2 regions of the Schinkia azotoformans genome follow, and region 1 is predicted to be linked to the other one. Evidence: riboswitches for the same ligand, from Rfam matches in the RefSeq annotation. Region 1 holds a riboswitch; the other holds the start of a gene.
What was found. Region 1 has a riboswitch for lysine ahead of P9E47_RS17615 (transporter substrate-binding domain-containing protein). Riboswitches for the same ligand answer to the same signal wherever they lie in the genome.
Positions count from the first base shown of each region.

Region 2: linked by a shared signal. The riboswitch ahead of dapA (4-hydroxy-tetrahydrodipicolinate synthase) and the one ahead of P9E47_RS17615 (transporter substrate-binding domain-containing protein) in region 1 are both predicted to bind lysine.

Region 1 covers NZ_JARSMD010000028.1:400-8,903, reverse strand. Annotated here, with positions in the region: gene P9E47_RS17650 (sigma-54 interaction domain-containing protein) at 1-804, opposite strand, end outside; gene P9E47_RS17645 (threonine aldolase family protein) at 1,161-2,177, shown strand; gene P9E47_RS17640 (BC1872 family protein) at 2,362-2,685, shown strand; gene P9E47_RS17635 (GlsB/YeaQ/YmgE family stress response membrane protein) at 2,810-3,064, shown strand; gene P9E47_RS17630 (sensor histidine kinase) at 3,121-4,395, shown strand; gene P9E47_RS17625 (response regulator) at 4,406-5,293, shown strand; gene P9E47_RS17620 (cation:dicarboxylate symporter family transporter) at 5,428-6,708, shown strand; lysine riboswitch at 6,851-7,034, shown strand; gene P9E47_RS17615 (transporter substrate-binding domain-containing protein) at 7,187-8,050, shown strand; partial or broken gene P9E47_RS17610 (amino acid ABC transporter permease) at 8,171-8,504, shown strand, end outside.
Region 2 covers NZ_JARSMD010000021.1:132,985-141,488, reverse strand. Annotated here, with positions in the region: gene P9E47_RS13535 (sporulation protein) at 1-541, shown strand, start outside; gene P9E47_RS13530 (hypothetical protein) at 885-1,007, shown strand; gene P9E47_RS13525 (GNAT family N-acetyltransferase) at 1,272-1,751, shown strand; gene P9E47_RS13520 (hypothetical protein) at 1,840-2,196, opposite strand; gene dapA (4-hydroxy-tetrahydrodipicolinate synthase) at 2,249-3,160, opposite strand; lysine riboswitch at 3,259-3,440, opposite strand; gene P9E47_RS13510 (MFS transporter) at 3,623-4,867, shown strand; gene P9E47_RS13505 (MATE family efflux transporter) at 4,864-6,219, opposite strand; gene P9E47_RS13500 (putative bifunctional diguanylate cyclase/phosphodiesterase) at 6,378-8,504, shown strand, end outside.

The sequences.
Region 1 (8,504 bases):
GAGTGTGCCATTTTTTGCTTCTTCAAACAGTCCAGCTTTATCCATGGCACCTGTAAATGCACCTTTCGTTGTTCCAAATAAGATGCTCTCTAATAAAGTATCGGGTATGGCGGAGCAGTTTACTGCGATAAAAGGTTCAGCAGCTCTTGAACTGAAGTTATGGATACTTTGGGCAAAGAGTTCCTTTCCTGTTCCTGTTTCTCCTAATATCATAATTCTTGATTCTGAACTAGCCATTTTTTTTGCATTATTAATAACTCTTTGCAATCTTTCGCCGGATCCGATAATGTCGTCAAAACAAAACTGGGTTCCGTTATTGTTCGTTTTCTGCATTTGGTGATACAGGGCTTTTTGGAGTTGTGATAATTTATCTGTAAGCTCTTTTATTTTGCTTGTATCCCGGCTAATTGCAACAGAACCAATTACCTCTTGTTCAGAAAAAACTGGGTATATATCCATTATGAGCTCAACAATTTTACCATTTGCTGCAGAGTACCTTAATAGCGTATTCTTCATGATCCGTCTTTCATGAATTGCTATCATATGCACACTATTTTGTTCTCCTAAATTGTATACATCCAATACATTTCTTCCTAAAATATCACTGGTTTTATAGCCGTCAAATTTTTCAAATTCTTTTGATATGAACACAATTTTACCTGTTGCATCGACTATTGAAAAATAACAATCACTCAAACAATCTAAAGAATTAATAACCAATTCGAATTCAGCACAAATATCTTTGCAACTTTTTTTAGGTTTATTTAACTCCACTAGAGGTTTGGTGATTACATCTTTGGCCATTTCTATATCTCCTTCAAGACATTTTATTATTTTTAAAAATTACTTAGACTCTAGCAATTTTAAATCTCTTTAATTTTAGCAACATAATAATTTTACTACCCATTTTACTTTGTAAATCCTGAAATTCTAACTTATTTGTGAAATTTGGTAGGACACTTAATATACGACGCAATCAATTGCAGCACCTCCAGTGTCCAATTTGTTCACTACATAGGTGAAATAAACTTTGGATTTGAAGAATGATCGTATCATAGCATTCATAAAAAATTTAAGACAAACTCTTTCTGTGTAACCTAAATGTGGTACGATAAATTAATAAAAAACTTTATGAAAATAATGTAAACGGAGGCTTACGAATGTACAGTTTTAAGAATGATTACAGTGAAGGTACGCATCCAAGAATTTTACAAGCATTAGTGGAAACAAATCTTGAACAGTTAGAGGGTTATGGATTGGATCGATATTCCCTTGAGGCAGCAGAGCTGATTAAGAAAAAAATCGAACGGAGTGACGTAGATATCCATCTGTTGACAGGGGGAACGCAAACGAATCTTACTGCTTTATCAGCATTTCTAAGACCACATGAGGCTGCCATAGCAGCTAGTGTAGGACATATCAATACACATGAAACAGGCGCGATTGAGGCTACGGGTCACAAAATAGTAACGGTCGATGTAGCGGATGGAAAATTGAATCCTTCTCATTTGCGGGATGTACTTGATGCTCATACAGATGAGCATATGGTGAAGCCGAAGCTTGTTTACATATCCAATTCTACTGAAATAGGTACGATTTATAAAAAGAACGAACTTGAGCAATTAAGAGCCTTTTGTGATGAGAACAACCTTCTTTTGTTTATGGATGGTGCGAGACTGGGGTCCGCTCTTTGCTCCAAAGAAAATGATGTACAAATAAGCGACCTCCCTTGGCTAGTTGATGCATTTTATATTGGTGGAACAAAGAATGGTGCACTTCTTGGTGAGGCTTTAGTTATTTGCCATGATTCACTAAAAGATGATTTTCGTTTTTATATGAAGCAAAGAGGAGCGATCCTAGCGAAAGGCCGACTAGTAGGAATCCAATTTCTGGAGCTATTCAGGGACGATTTGTTCTTTGAACTAGCCTCCCATGCAAATAAGATGGCAGACAAACTTAAAGAGGAACTTGCCGGAGCCCATATTAGCTTTTTAACGGATTCACCATCCAATCAAATTTTTCCGATTTTGCCTAATGCGGTGATTAGTGAGCTTCAAAATAAATATGATTTTCATATTTGGGAAAAGGTTGACGCAGAAAACTCTGCGATCCGTTTAGTAACATCATGGGCAACGAAGGAAGAAGCAGTAGCTGCTTTTATTGAGGATATTAAATGAGACGGAGTTCCCGACCCTGTGTCCCGCCCCCGACCACATGTCCCGCTTTTCCGAAAAATTATGAAATAAGGTGTAGCAATTGTTTTATTTCTGTTATATAATTAAAATCAATAAAACAAATTGTTATATAACAACAAAATTTCAAATAAAACTTTAAAAATTTTGTGAAAAGGGGAAATCGGAAATGAATAAAATTGATGCGATCGCTCGGAGAATCTTTGGTTGGAAATTAAATAGATGGGATAGATGGTATGATCATGAAAGCCGCACTTTCATCCATGATTCAGAATTCCAGCCTGAAAAAAATCTTGATCATGCAATGTTGATCGTAGACAAACTACAAAAGTTCGGATTTACTTACAAAACAAACGGAACATCTGAGGTAAGCTTTAATGATGCAACTGGTACGGGAGAAACGCTTGCACAAGCAATTACTAATGCGGCATACTCGATCATTGAAAAAAACTCATCTGCAGACAGTAGCAGAATGTGGAGTACTTTGTGTTAATAAATAAGAAAAGGGGCATCCAATAAGTCGAGGACGATTATTGGAGCCCCTTTTTTGTTTTCATATGCAACCTTGAACACAAAAATAAAGGACTTGCATATGATAGTAAAAAGGAGTTTTTTAAATGAGTGTTCTTTCATTTTTGCTCACAGCCATTATTGTTTTAATAATAGCTGCTGTGGCCGAAAAATTATCCCCTTTTAGTATGCCGGGAAGTTGGGCAGGGCTAATAATAGCGGGCTTTATTGGTGAATGGATAGGCACGGTGATTTTCGGACCATGGGGCCCAACGGTTTTTGGGATTTCGTTGATTCCGGTGCTTGTTGGATCATTTATTGTAATATTTATCGTTGGACTCATTGCTGACCTTTTTAAGTGAAATGTATATAATATTAATTATTAAGAGAAAAGGGAAGACGTTGACAGGAGATATCAATGGCTATTACAAACAATTTTTTTAGCAACAATCAACATCAAGCCAATGGATTATATGTATTGGTTGCGGCTTTACTGACGACGTTTGCCGGTGAATTTAGATTCGTCCCTTATGAAGGGGACGCTTTTCGTTTTGGGTTGGGAAGTATCACCTTTTTCCTTCTCATACTAGTTAGGCCCCCTGTAGTTTCACTAATCCGTATTGGTGTGGTAACAGGGATCACAGTCGTATGTTTTCGGATGATTGAGGATTTTATCCTTTATGAAGTTTTGTTTTCAAAAAGCTTTTTAAAGCATGTTGCGGCCTTTTTATACTATTTTATCTATGCCCTCGGTTTGCATATAATTAAAATCGAAAAGTATAAAACATTTCCTTTGATATTAGGTGCATGGGCGTCAGTATTTGAGGTTATTGCAAACGGGTCTGAACATTTCGTAAGGCATTTATTATTGGATCAACCGGGTATAGGGTTAAAGGATTTTGCACTATTAGGTGGCGTTGCAATAATGAGGAGCTACTTTGTAGTAGGATTATATGGGTCCATCACCGTTTCCGAACAGAAAAAAAGAGTAGAGGAGCTGTTAAAGGTCGGCTCAGAATTATATGGTGAAACCTTATACTTAAAAAAATCAATGAACCATATTGAAAAAATAACAGCTGAGAGTCATGATCTTTATCGTAAGCTAAAGCAAGAAAATTTTAATCAATTAAGTGCACAAGCATTACATATCGCACAAGAAATTCATGAGGTAAAAAAAGATTCCCAGCGAATATTAGCTGGACTTACAAAAATAGGAGAACAGAAAATGGATAATACTGTCTCACTATCTGATGTCATGGATCTTGTTATAAGTGCCAATGAAAAATATAGTGAGCTTTTACAAAAGAAAATAATTTTAATAGGAAATATCTCAATTGATTATCAAACCGTTCAACTAATTCCCCTGCTTGCTTTATTAAATAATATTACGGCCAATGCTGTTGAAGCAATTGAGGAAATAGGCGAAATAAATATAAATATATTTGAGGAGCAGGAAAATACGTTTTTTGTTATTGTAGATTCTGGACCTGGTATTCCAAAAGCAGATCTCCCGATTATTTTTGAACCAGGCTATACAACAAAATTCAATGATCATGGTGTTGCTGCCACAGGAATTGGACTTTCCCATGTACAAGAGATTGTTCATACTCTTCAAGGTCAAGTTGAAGTAGATACTTCAGAAAATGGAACTATTTTTAAAATTAAAATCCCAACAATTATTTTGCGAAAGTGAGTGTTTAAAACTGCGGTATTTCATTGTAGATGATGATAGAGCTAGTAGAATGATGTTGAAGAATATTATTACAGAAGGGGATCTTGGGGTTGTAATTGGAGAGGCTGAAAGTGGGTCGAAAGGTCTTAAATCCATTATTACGATGCATCCCGACGTAGTTTTGATTGACTTTCTAATGCCGGAGTTAGACGGAATTGAAACAATTGAATACCTGAAAAAAGAAGGATTTAAAGGACTATTTATTATGATCTCCCAGGTTGTCAATAAAGACATGGTGGCAGAAGCATATGAAAAAGGGGTCGAGTTTTTTATAAATAAACCGATTAATCGTGTAGAGGTCCAAAGTATATTAAAAAGAACGGCTGAGCAGTATAAACTTAAAGATTCCCTTCAAGCGATCCAAGAATCCCTCACAAAAATTGGGCTTGGCACAATTAAAAGAAAGGTTACAGTAAAGGAAACGGTTTTATCCATTTTAAATGATATGGGAGTTATTGGTGAAGCCGGCAGTGATGATATTGTTGCCATTATTGAATTTTTGATGAACCAAACTGATAAAACTGCCCAATTACCACCATTGAAGGATTTATATGAAGCAATTGCGATGAAAGGTGAATCTGCTAATGTGGACATAGCTAAAGAAAGTAAAGCAATTGAACAGCGCATACGGAGAACAATTCAAGCCGCGATCAATAATTTAGCTTCATTAGGAGCTATTGATTATACTAATCCTGAGTTTGAATATTATGCACCCCGTTATTTTGATTTTCAAGAAGTAAGAAACCATATGATCATGATTGAGGAAGGCAGGAATGATCAGGCGAAATACAAAATTAATATTCGTAAATTTCTTCAGGTATTATATGTGGAAACTATGAAAAAATTCAGTCATAGTTAAAAATTAAAAAGGAAATTTTTTTAATTCATTATGTCGGATTAAGTCGGATTCAATAGGTTACCCTTAAACTGAGTATGTAAGCGAACTCATTTATGTAGTAAGCGTTTTCTATACGAAAAAAGGGGTGACTATTAATGAAGAAAAAATTTAAATTTCCTCTTGCTTATCAAATTTTGGTAGGTTTAATTCTAGGTATTGTCGTAGGTGCAATCTTTTATGGAAACCCAGCGATTGATACTTACTTAAAGCCACTAGGAACTATCTTCCTTAATATGATTAAAATGATCGTAGTTCCAATTATCGTTTCTACACTAGTTATTGGGGTAGCAGGAACTGGCGACCTTAAACAGTTGGGTAAACTTGGTGGTAAAACACTAATTTACTTTGAAATTGTTACAACAATTGCAATTCTAGTTGGGTTATTGTCTGCGAATATTTTCCAACCTGGTGCAGGCATCGATATGTCTGAACTTACAAAAACAGATATAGGTAGCTATGTTGAAACAACTGAACAAGTTTCAGGTCAAGGTCATGGTATATTAGACATTGTAGTAGGCATAGTTCCAACAAACGTTATATCAGCAATGGCAAATGGCAATATGCTAGCTATTATCTTTTTCTCAGTAGTATTCGGATTAGGGGTAGCAGCAATTGGTGAAAAAGGAAAACCAGTGCTTGCATTCTTCGAGGGTGTAGCAGATGCCATGTTCTGGGTAACAAACTTTGTTATGAAGTTTGCTCCATTTGGTGTATTCGGTTTAATCGGTGTTACAGTTTCTAAATTTGGTTTAGCATCTTTAGTTCCACTTGGAAAATTGATGATCCTTGTTTATGTAACAATGGCATTCTTTATTTTAGTGGTGCTAGGCGGTATAGCTAAAATAGTTGGTATTAATATATTCCATGTTTTCACAGTGTTAAAAGAAGAGCTAATTTTGGCATATTCCACATCAAGTTCTGAAACAGTGTTACCAAAAATAATAGAAAAAATGGAAAAGTTCGGTTGTCCAAAAGATATTGTTTCTTTTGTTGTCCCAACTGGATATTCCTTTAACCTTGATGGTTCAACATTATATCAAGCGCTTGCCGCTATTTTTATCGCGCAAATGTACGGTATCAATCTTAGCATTAGTGAACAAATTACATTAATATTAGTATTAATGGTTACATCTAAAGGTATTGCAGGTGTACCGGGCGTATCATTCGTAGTACTTTTAGCAACTCTAGGAACAGTAGGAATTCCATTAGAAGGACTTGCTTTTATTGCTGGGGTTGACAGACTTCTTGATATGGCACGTACAGTTGTAAACGTTTGTGGTAACTCTCTTGCTGCAATCGTTATGTCAAAATGGGAAGGTCGTTTCGACAATACGAAGAAAGAACAATACTATGCTTCCATTAAAAATGCAGCTTAATAATTAAGATAAAACTGGCACTAAAATTGGGTGCCGGTTTTATTTTTGGGAAAAACAGCTAAATGATTGAAAGTTGACAATTTTGAAAGAATAATATATAAATATAGTATAAAACAATTAAATAATGACCTCACTTTTCAAACAGTGGGGTAGAGGTGCGATATTTAACAGTCTATAGAGGAGCCCGAGGAGCCATGAAACTACAGAGAAGGAAATGTCGCCGAAACTTGTAATGAACCTCATTTATTACTTGTTGGGTCTGCAGTTAATATCTGCAGGACTGTCTCAATAAACGTCCCGGTTTATTGAGGTGTGCTATCTCATTGGGAAACAGAGAGGAATTTGGGTAATCTGCTTACTACGACCTGAGTTTATCTCAGGTCTTTATTATTTTTATGCTTTAAAGTTTCCAATTAGTAGTAATAATTTAGTATACTTAAAAAGGGTAAATACAAGTATTTTACAGGAGGGGAAAAGTATGAGAAAAAGTTTATCATTATTATTTGCCATTTCACTTTCAGTAATGCTTCTTTTGGCTGGCTGTGGGACAGGTAATAAAGCAGCTGAGAATGAAAATACGGGAGCTCCAGATTCAGCAGCTACAAATGGCGGGACTTTTAAAGTAGGACTTGAAGCAGGGTATGCGCCGTTTAACTGGACTCAAATGGATAATTCTAATGGTGCTGTTCCGATAGATGGTGCTGCAGAGTTTGCAGGCGGGTATGATGTGGAAATTGCAAAGAAACTAGCTGAAGGTTTAGGGAAAAAATTAGTGATTGTTAAAACTGAATGGGATGGACTTGTGCCTGCTTTAACATCAGGAAAAATCGATGCCATTATTGCGGGTATGTCACCAACAGCCAAACGTAAAGAGACAATCGACTTCTCAGATAACTACTATAAATCAGATTTAGTAATGGTCGTTAAAAAAGGTGGGAAGTATGAAAGCGCTACTTCAATCCAGGACTTTAATGGTGCTAAAGTAACAGCACAATTAAATACATTCCACTATTCAGTTATTGATCAAATTGACGGTGTTAAAAAACAGCCTGCAATGGATAATTTCCCGGCGATGAGGGTTGCTCTTGAATCAGGAATTATCGATGGTTACGTTTCAGAACGTCCGGAGGCTGTTAGTGCTTCATCTGCCAACGAAAAATTTGCCTTCGTAGAATTTACAGAAGGATTTGATACATCAGATGATGACACAGCAATCGCAGTAGGTTTAGCAAAAGGCAGTGAATTAACTCCAAAAATTAATGAAATCTTAGCAGGTATCTCAGAAGAAGAACGTACTAGTATTATGGATGCTGCTATTAAAAATCAACCTGCAGCACAGTAAGGAAAAGGAAAGAGGTTGTCTCAAAATTGTCCAGCTACAACTAGTGGTGCTGGGTGATCTGTACAATTGTACGGGGTGCTTGAGACAGCCTTTTGTTTTGACTAAAATAGGAGGGGAAATATGACCTTTGAATGGGTAATAAAAATAATAACAGAAAACTGGCCCATGTTTATTCGCGGGGCTGGAATAACGCTATACATTTCGATTATTGGTACAATTGTAGGCTCTATCATAGGTTTATTAGTAGGTGTGATCCGGACAATCCCAAATCCGGACCGTGGTTCTAAGAAAATATTATTAAAAATTATTAATGCCATTCTTTCTATTTATATCGAATTTTTCAGAGGAACACCAATGATCGTACAAGCAATGGTTATATACTACGGTTCAGCTTTGGCTTTAGGAGTAGATATGGACCGGGTAGCCGCTGCTATTTTCATCGTATCTATCAACA
Region 2 (8,504 bases), on a different contig from region 1:
TCGTTTGACAGATCGGTTTACAATTAGGGCAAATGAAAAACGGGAAGTCCCTTTTTCCTTTGAGCTACCTATTGATACACCTGTTTCTTATGGAAAAACGAGAGTGTGGGTTGAAACTGGCTTAGATATTAAAAATGCCATTGATCCATCAGACCGTGACTATATTGATGTGCATCCTTCTACACTTATGAGTCAATTTCTTAATGCTGTTACAGACCTCGGATTTCGTTTACGCGAGGTGGATTGCGAAGCAGCTCCACATCGCCTAAGACGGAGATTATCCTTCGTTCAAGAATTTGAATTTATTGCAACAAAGGGGGAATTTAGAGGTCGACTAGATGAACTTGAGGTTGTATTCCTTGAAACTAGCCATGATCGAATGGATATCCTTTTGCAGGTCGATCGTCGCCCCACAGGTTTAGGCAGTCTATTTTCGGAAATGTTAAATCTTGATGAAACTAATCTTAGATTGACTGTAACTTCTGCAGAAATTCCTTTAATTAAAGAGAAATTACTACAAATTTTAAGAAAACATTCCTAATAGCACCCGAGATGGTGCTTTCTTTTTTACTAGCAAAAAAATCATTATTTTTGAAACTTTACATATATCTTTAACGTATTTAAAGTGTAAACATTTTCCGATAAGGGAGTAGATCCAATGTTAAAGAAAATATTAAAAACATTATTAAATTCTAACCATCGTCGCTAAAGCAGCAGTGATTACAAAAAAAATATGTATAGAAAGAATGGATACCATGGCCATTCAAGTTATGGTCTTGTGTCGAAGAAGTAATTCAGACGTTAGATCAATTAATTCTTGAATCAAAATTGCCGAAGTAATCCAAACTAAAGATGAATTTCAAAACATAACAGGAGGGTTACAAATGGGCAAAAAGCCTCGCAACAGCTTACGTGAAAAGAAAAATAATCATACACCCGATGATGTTATTCAGGCAAAAGAAATCGCACATGCGAAAGAATATTCCGCAACTGGAAGAAAACGATAGGCTGCCTACAAGGCAGTCTTTTCTATTGTCTAGCTTCAGCGCCCAGCGACTCGTAAACTTCACCCACCTCCCTATGATAAGTCAACATCGATTCGCAATTACTCATCGTGTTTCCTTTATCTCAGTCGATGGGCTCCAGTTTTGTCGTGCGCTAAACGGGCGCTTCCGCTTTTCTAATTATTCACAAAATGTTCAGTTATAGCCCATTTTTATATATAGTTTACAACATATAACGTGTTATTATAATGGTGGAGGTGGAGAGATGTGTTAGCTGGTTTTAAATATACTTTAGATGCCATTTTATCTCTGCTCAAGGAAAATGACCTTAAAGCACGTTATATGGAGTGTGAAGGACGATTTTTGTTTCGAATTGATGAGATGATGTGTGATGCAGGCTTTGGCTGTGACAATGTGGTCCTCGATGTGTTTTTTGATGAAGAGGAAAAAATACTTTTCATTGGATTGCTTCGCTTTCCTAAAGAGAAAAGAAGGGCCGGGTTGGGCAGTAAAATTTTAAAAAAGATTTTGGAATATGCCAATGAGCATAATTTTACAATATATTTGGATGCTTGGAATGAATCCCAGCCTTTCTGGAAAAAGTATGGTTTTAAGCATGTATATACCGATAAATATCATTTTGAAATACTTGGGTATTCTGGTAGTGGGCTTGATATCTTTCACGAGTGGGAACTTTTCAAAACGACAAAGGTATTTAAAATGTATCTTACCTGTCATGAAGAATAGAAAAGCGGAAGTTTACGAGTCGCTGGGCGCTGAAGCTAGGCAAAAAAAAGAAAAGCGATACCGCTTTTCTTTTTTATTCAGGTTCTAGCTATTGAAGCTTTGTATGGATAATTTTTGCGCTAATAATTCGTGCGAATGGGATCGGAGTACATAGCTTTGTATGTCCTTTAACACCATGAATGAGAAGAACTTTTTTATTTCTTCTATCAATATGAAGAATCCGTCCCTTTAAGCCTATCGTTTGATCGGTCTGTTGACCGGAGACTATGATTTCAATAGGTAACCCAAGTCTATAAGCCTGTGAAATGATCCGCTCCGTTTGCTGGGGATCTTGATCTTTTTTTCTTTTTCTATTTTCTAATAATAATATGCCACGCTTCATTCTTGTGTTAGCCAAATAAATAAAATTAATCCGCCAGTTTTCACCGCTACTGTCATCCAACATTATAAGTACCACCTATTATTATAGTATAAATATATTATAGGGGTTTGAGCGTTTATCTGGCAATAGACGTAATGAATTGTATTTTGTCTTTTTCAAGGATTGGCAGTAATGCGTTTTTCAATACTTCTCTTTCGGTTTCATTTAACGGTATTAGTGGCAATCTTAATGATCCTGTATCAATGCCCTTTAACCCTAGCGCTGCTTTAACAGGGGAAGGGCTTGGTGCCGCAAATAAAGCTTTCATCATTGGTAATAATTTTCGATGAAGGCTACTTGCACCTTTTAAATCTCCGTTAAAAAAAGCTTGAACCATGTCTTGCATTTCGTTTCCGATAACATGTGCCGCAACGGAAACAACGCCAACGCCGCCAATTGCAAGTACCGGAATGGTTAAGGCATCATCACCACTATACAAACTAAAGTTATCGTCCGTTTCTTCGATAATTTGGGCCATAGCATCAAGGTTTCCACTTGCTTCCTTCACACAAACAATATTTTCGACTTTAGAAAGACGGATGATAGTCTCAGGTGTCATATTTACGGCACTGCGTCCAGGTATATTATAAAGCATGACAGGGAGGGTAGTAGCTTCTGCAATGGTCTTAAAATGTTGATAAAGCCCTTCCTGTGAAGGTTTATTATAGTAAGGAACTACAAGCATAATGCCATTAACGCCTGCTTCTGCGGCTTTTTTTGTTAATTCAATTGAGGCTTGCGTATTGTTAGAGCCTGTTCCGGCAATTACAGGAATTCGACCATTCGCGACTTCAACAACTTTTCTATATAACAGCACTTTCTCATCGCTTGATAAAGTAGGGGATTCGCCTGTTGTACCTGCAACAACAATACCTTCCGTACCATTTGTAATTAAATAATTAACCAATTCAGTTACTTTGTTATAATCCACATCTCCATTTTCATTAAAAGGTGTTACCATAGCTGTTAAAATTCTTCCAAAGTTCATTCCATTCGCCCTCATTTCAAAATTTTTTTACAAATAAAAAAGCAACAACGATAGCTATCGTTGCTGCACGGAAGTTGTAAGTAAATAAAAATTCCAATGCGTGAGATAGCCCTCCATATAGACAACGCTATATGACAATCTTGCACCTATTCGATGCAAAACCAGTATCTGAGAAAAATGAGCTTCTCATCACTTCGGCGAATTCCCCTTTCAACCATGATCCCTGGATCTCATTATCCTCCCATAGTGTACTAATGGTTTTCGCGCCTCTATACTCACTTCAATGTAAGTTGAAGTAAATTTTATATTGTTTCTTGTACAATAACAGAAATTCCAGAATTTTTCAAGGGATTGGATAAAAAAGAAAAAGATTTTTGGAAAAAATTATTTAAAGTGATAAAATAGGAAAATATTAATCAGATAGTATCCAAGATATATAGATGGAAGGGATGGAAAATAAACGTGCGCGCTCAAGTTAAAGAGATTTCGTTAAAGGCACATCAAACAACTGAAAATGCAAGTACAATGTACCATATTTTATTTATAATCGGCTTTGTACACTTGCTAAATGATTCTATTCAAGCGGTAGTCCCCGCGATGTTCCCAATTCTTGCTGAATCACTTGGCTTTAACTTTACCCAGCTGGGTTTGATAGCCTTTGCTGTAAACATGACGGCTTCGATCATGCAGCCGTTGGTTGGAGCATTTTCAGATAAACATCCAATGCCGAAACTGTTGCCGATTGGCTTAACGCTTTCTTTATTTGGAATGCTTGGTTTGGCGTTGGCCCCTTCCTATGGTGTAATCCTTTTATCAGTTATGTTATTGGGCGTGGGATCTGCCGCCTTTCATCCCGAAGCTTCGAAAGTTGCCCATATGGCATCTGGAACACGAAAAGGTCTAGGGCAATCCGTTTTCCAGGTTGGGGGGAATGCGGGGCAATCACTGGCCCCTTTAATCACGGCGTTAATTTTGGTCCCGCTAGGCCAATTAGGGGCGATTTGGTTTACATTAGTCGCTTTTCTGGCCGTCATGATCTTAGTTTATATTTCAAAATGGTACGGACAACAGCTAACGATTAATCAAACTAGGAAAAGAAATTCAGGCGAAGATGCACCAACGATTGGAAAGTCTATAAAAATTGCTTTTGTATTACTCATATTTTTAGTGTTTATAAGACAATTTTATCATGCCGCAATCACGAACTATTTTGCATTTCATTTGATTGGCACCTATGGAATGAGAATTGATCATGCCCAAATCTATATCTTTTTATTCCTTGCCGCTGGCGCTGTCGGGACATTCCTTGGCGGACCGATTGCTGATAAGATCGGGATGAAAAATGTTCTGCTTTTTTCGATGATAGGAGCTGCTCCGTTATGTATTTGGCTTCCATATACAGGGCCTAAGCTTTCCATGGTTATTATTACGATAATTGGCTTTATATTACTTTGCAGTTTTTCCGTTTCTGTTGTCTATGCCCATCAGTTATTGCCAGGGCGGATTGGAATGGTTTCAGGGATGATTATTGGCTTTTCATTTGGTCTAGGAGCGATTGGTTCCATCGTCATCGGCTGGGTTGGAGACCAAATCGGCATTTCAACTACCTTGCTGTATGCGAGCTTCTTACCTTTGTTAGGGATTTTTACAGCTTATCTGCCGAATGAGAACAAAATACAGGAATTGCATAAGGCTAACCTTGTTTAAGAAGGCAGCCTTATTTTTTTTGCTTGGATAATAAACAATCTTCCAAATAGCATGATGGCCCCAACGGCGAGTCCAATAATTAAGCCAATCCAATATCCGAATGCTGCAAGGGAAGTATATTTAGCGAGCAAAAACCCCGTTGGCAGACCGATCAGCCAATAAGAAATAAGAGCGACTATGAAGGTTGCATTGACATCCTTGTACCCGCGAAGAGCACCTTGAATAGGAGCACCGAAAGCATCAGACAATTGGAATAAAATAGCGTATAACAGAAAATGTGTTGTTAGCTCCAGTACTTCTAGATCATTTGTATAAAGCCCGGCAACACTCTCTCTTAAAAAATATAAAAGAACAGATGTGATCAAAGCCATTACAATAGCAAACGAAATTCCAAGAAAACTGTATATTTTAGCGTCTTTAAATCGTTTTGCCCCAACTTCAAACCCTACTACAATCGTTAATGCCATAGAAATACTTAATGGAATCATATATAAGTAGGATGCAAAATTCATCGCCGCCTGATGGGAAGCAATAGTGAGTGTATTATATTCACTCATTAATAAGGTAACAGCAGCAAAAATACTCGTTTCAAAAAACATTGCAAAACCGATAGGGAGCCCGATTTTAAGAATTTCCTTCCATGTCTTAAATTGGACAGGATACAAAGTTCGAAATAATTGAAATGGACGAAAAGGGGCTAGTTTGATTACGACAAATAGGGCAAATCCAAGTATTACCCAATAGGTGATTGCCGTTGCATAGCCAGTTCCGATTCCGCCCAACTCAGGAAACCCCAATTTGCCAAAAATGAATACGTAATTTAAAATCACGTTGATAGGCAAGGAAGATAGTGTAATGACCATTGTCACCCTTGTATGCCCTAAAGCATCAATGAAGCAACGTAAAACGGTGTATATTACTAAAGGGATGACCCCAAATCCTAATCCTATTAAATAATGTTTGGCAATGTAAGAAACCTCAGTGGTTAGACTCATAGTATTTAAAATTGGATCGATTGCCACAAAACCGAGGATCAATATGATTCCAGCAATAACAATTGATAAATACACACCTTGAATAATAGAGAACGGAACATTCCTTGTGTTTTTAGCTCCAACTAATTGAGCAATAATAGGTGTAATCGCCAACAAAATACCATTAACCAAAGTGAATATGGGCATCCAAAGACTTGAACCAATGGCAACACCGGCTAAGTCATCTGCACTAGCCCTTCCGGACATCATCGTATCAAAGAAATTCATTGCGTAAAGGCCAATCTGGGTAACTAATATAGGAAATAATATTTTAATGAAAAAAAGTAGTTTTTGCTTCAACGTATAGGTTTGTTCCATGTCTTAACCTCAATCCTAGAGTATATGTCAAATAACTGAATTTAATCTACTAAACGAAAAATTACATGAGGAATATTATATCATATCGCAAAAAAATAAATTATAATTAAATTAATATTACTATTACTTTCCATAAAAAATAATTTTAGGTGATTATAATGGCCTTACCATTTACACAATTCTCCCAGAATGCAAATAAAGAGATGCTTAATCTCCTTCGGCAATTAGGTGATAACGATCAAACATCTGAAATCGGGGAGAAAATTAGAGAAATCTTTTTGAGAGAATATGCATTCATAAAAGATGCACTTGATTCGTCAACCATTGTTGCTGTAACTAATAAAGCTGGCATTATAGCATATGTAAATGATAAGTTTTGTGAGATTTCCCAATATAGCAGGGAAGAATTAATAGGCAGTACACATCGACTATTAAATTCGGGTTATCATAGTCCAAACTTTTTTAAAGAGATGTGGACTACGATTCTGTCAGGGAAAATTTGGTGTGGAGATGTAAAAAATCTAAAAAAAGATGGCAGCTATTACTGGGTTCATACAAATATTATTCCAATCATTAATAATGTCACAAATCAAGTCGAACAATTTATTGCGCTTCGTACAGATATTACGAAGGGAAAAGAAGCGGAAGAAGAGCTGCGCAAGGTTATTCAAAATGATTTCGAAAGGACGATAAGAAGCCTTGATAATATGGTGTTTAAAATTAAAAAAGATAGATATGGCGATTTCATTATTACTTTAGTAGAAGGAAAACTATCGAAGTTGCTGGACATTTCGGAAGGGATTTTTGATCAAAAAAGAATCGAGGATTTCTTTGGAACTGAAATGGCTAATGAGGCTTTGAGAAAATGTGAAGCAGCTTTCCGTGGAGAAAAGCATTCAATTAAACATCATTACAATGGCATCGAGTTATATACGACATTGTCTCCAATAATAGAAAACGGTACTATTATTGAAATTATTGGGAATTCCAACGATATCACTTTATTAGAATTGGCTCAAAAAGAAATTCACCATTTAGCCTACCATGATGATCTAACAGATTTACCGAACAGGAGAAAGTTAACAAAAGATTTACAAGAAAAGCTTAATCATATTTCCAATCAAAAATTCGCGGCTTTATTTGTTGATATTGACCGTTTTAAACAAATAAATGATACTTTAGGGTTCAATAGAGGGGATAAACTAATATTGGAGCTAAGCCAAAGATTAAAGCAATTTATTTCTGGGCTTGGAACAATCTACCGCTCAAGCGGAGATGAATATGTTATTATTCTTGAAAAATATAAAAATGACTCGATTCTTTCGAGGCAAGTACAAGAACTATTGAAGATTGTAGAAGAACCTATGTTAATTGATGGGTATGAATTAATGATTACATGTTCCGTTGGTGTTACTACGTTCCCTAACGATGAGGATTCAGCGGAAAAAATACTAAACCGAGTGGAAACGGCTTTAAAGCATTGCAAATTAAATGGTAGACAGGGATTTATCTTTTACAATGAAGAAATGGCTCAAAATACGAAGGAACGTTTAAACTTAGAGATCAATTTTAGAAAAGCTATAATAAATGATGAATTAACCCTTCATTATCAACCAAAATATATTCTTAATTCTAATCAAATGGATGGGATGGAGGCACTGGTACGCTGGTATTCCCCGGTATACGGGTTTGTCAGTCCGAACGAATTTATCCAGATTGCTGAGGATACCGGCTTAATCGTTCAATTAGGGGAATGGGTCCTTTATAATGCTTGTAAGCAAAATAAAGAATGGATTAATAATGGCTATCCACCGCGGAGAGTAGCTGTAAATGTTTCTGCGATTGAGCTCTTAAGACCAAACTATGTAGAGCGTGTAAAACGAATTCTAAAAGAAACAAAGCTTGATCCACAGTATTTAGAACTGGAAATTACTGAAAATAGTGTGATGCGTAATCTCGAAAAGGGGATCCAAATTCTTCAAGAACTAAAGAGTTTAGGGATTTTTATAGCCATTGATGATTTTGGTACAGGATACTCTTCGTTCGGATATTTAAAGCAGCTTCCAATTAATATTTTGAAAATCGATAAATACTTTATACAGGAAATTGATAAGAGCGAAATTGATGCAAATATTGTGAAATCTATGATACAATTAGGGCATACGTTTCACTTGAAAGTTATTGCAGAAGGGGTTGAAACAAAGAGAGCGGCGGAGATTCTCAGAGACCTAAACTGTGATATCGTTCAAGGTTATTATTTCAGTAAACCAATACCAGCTGATATG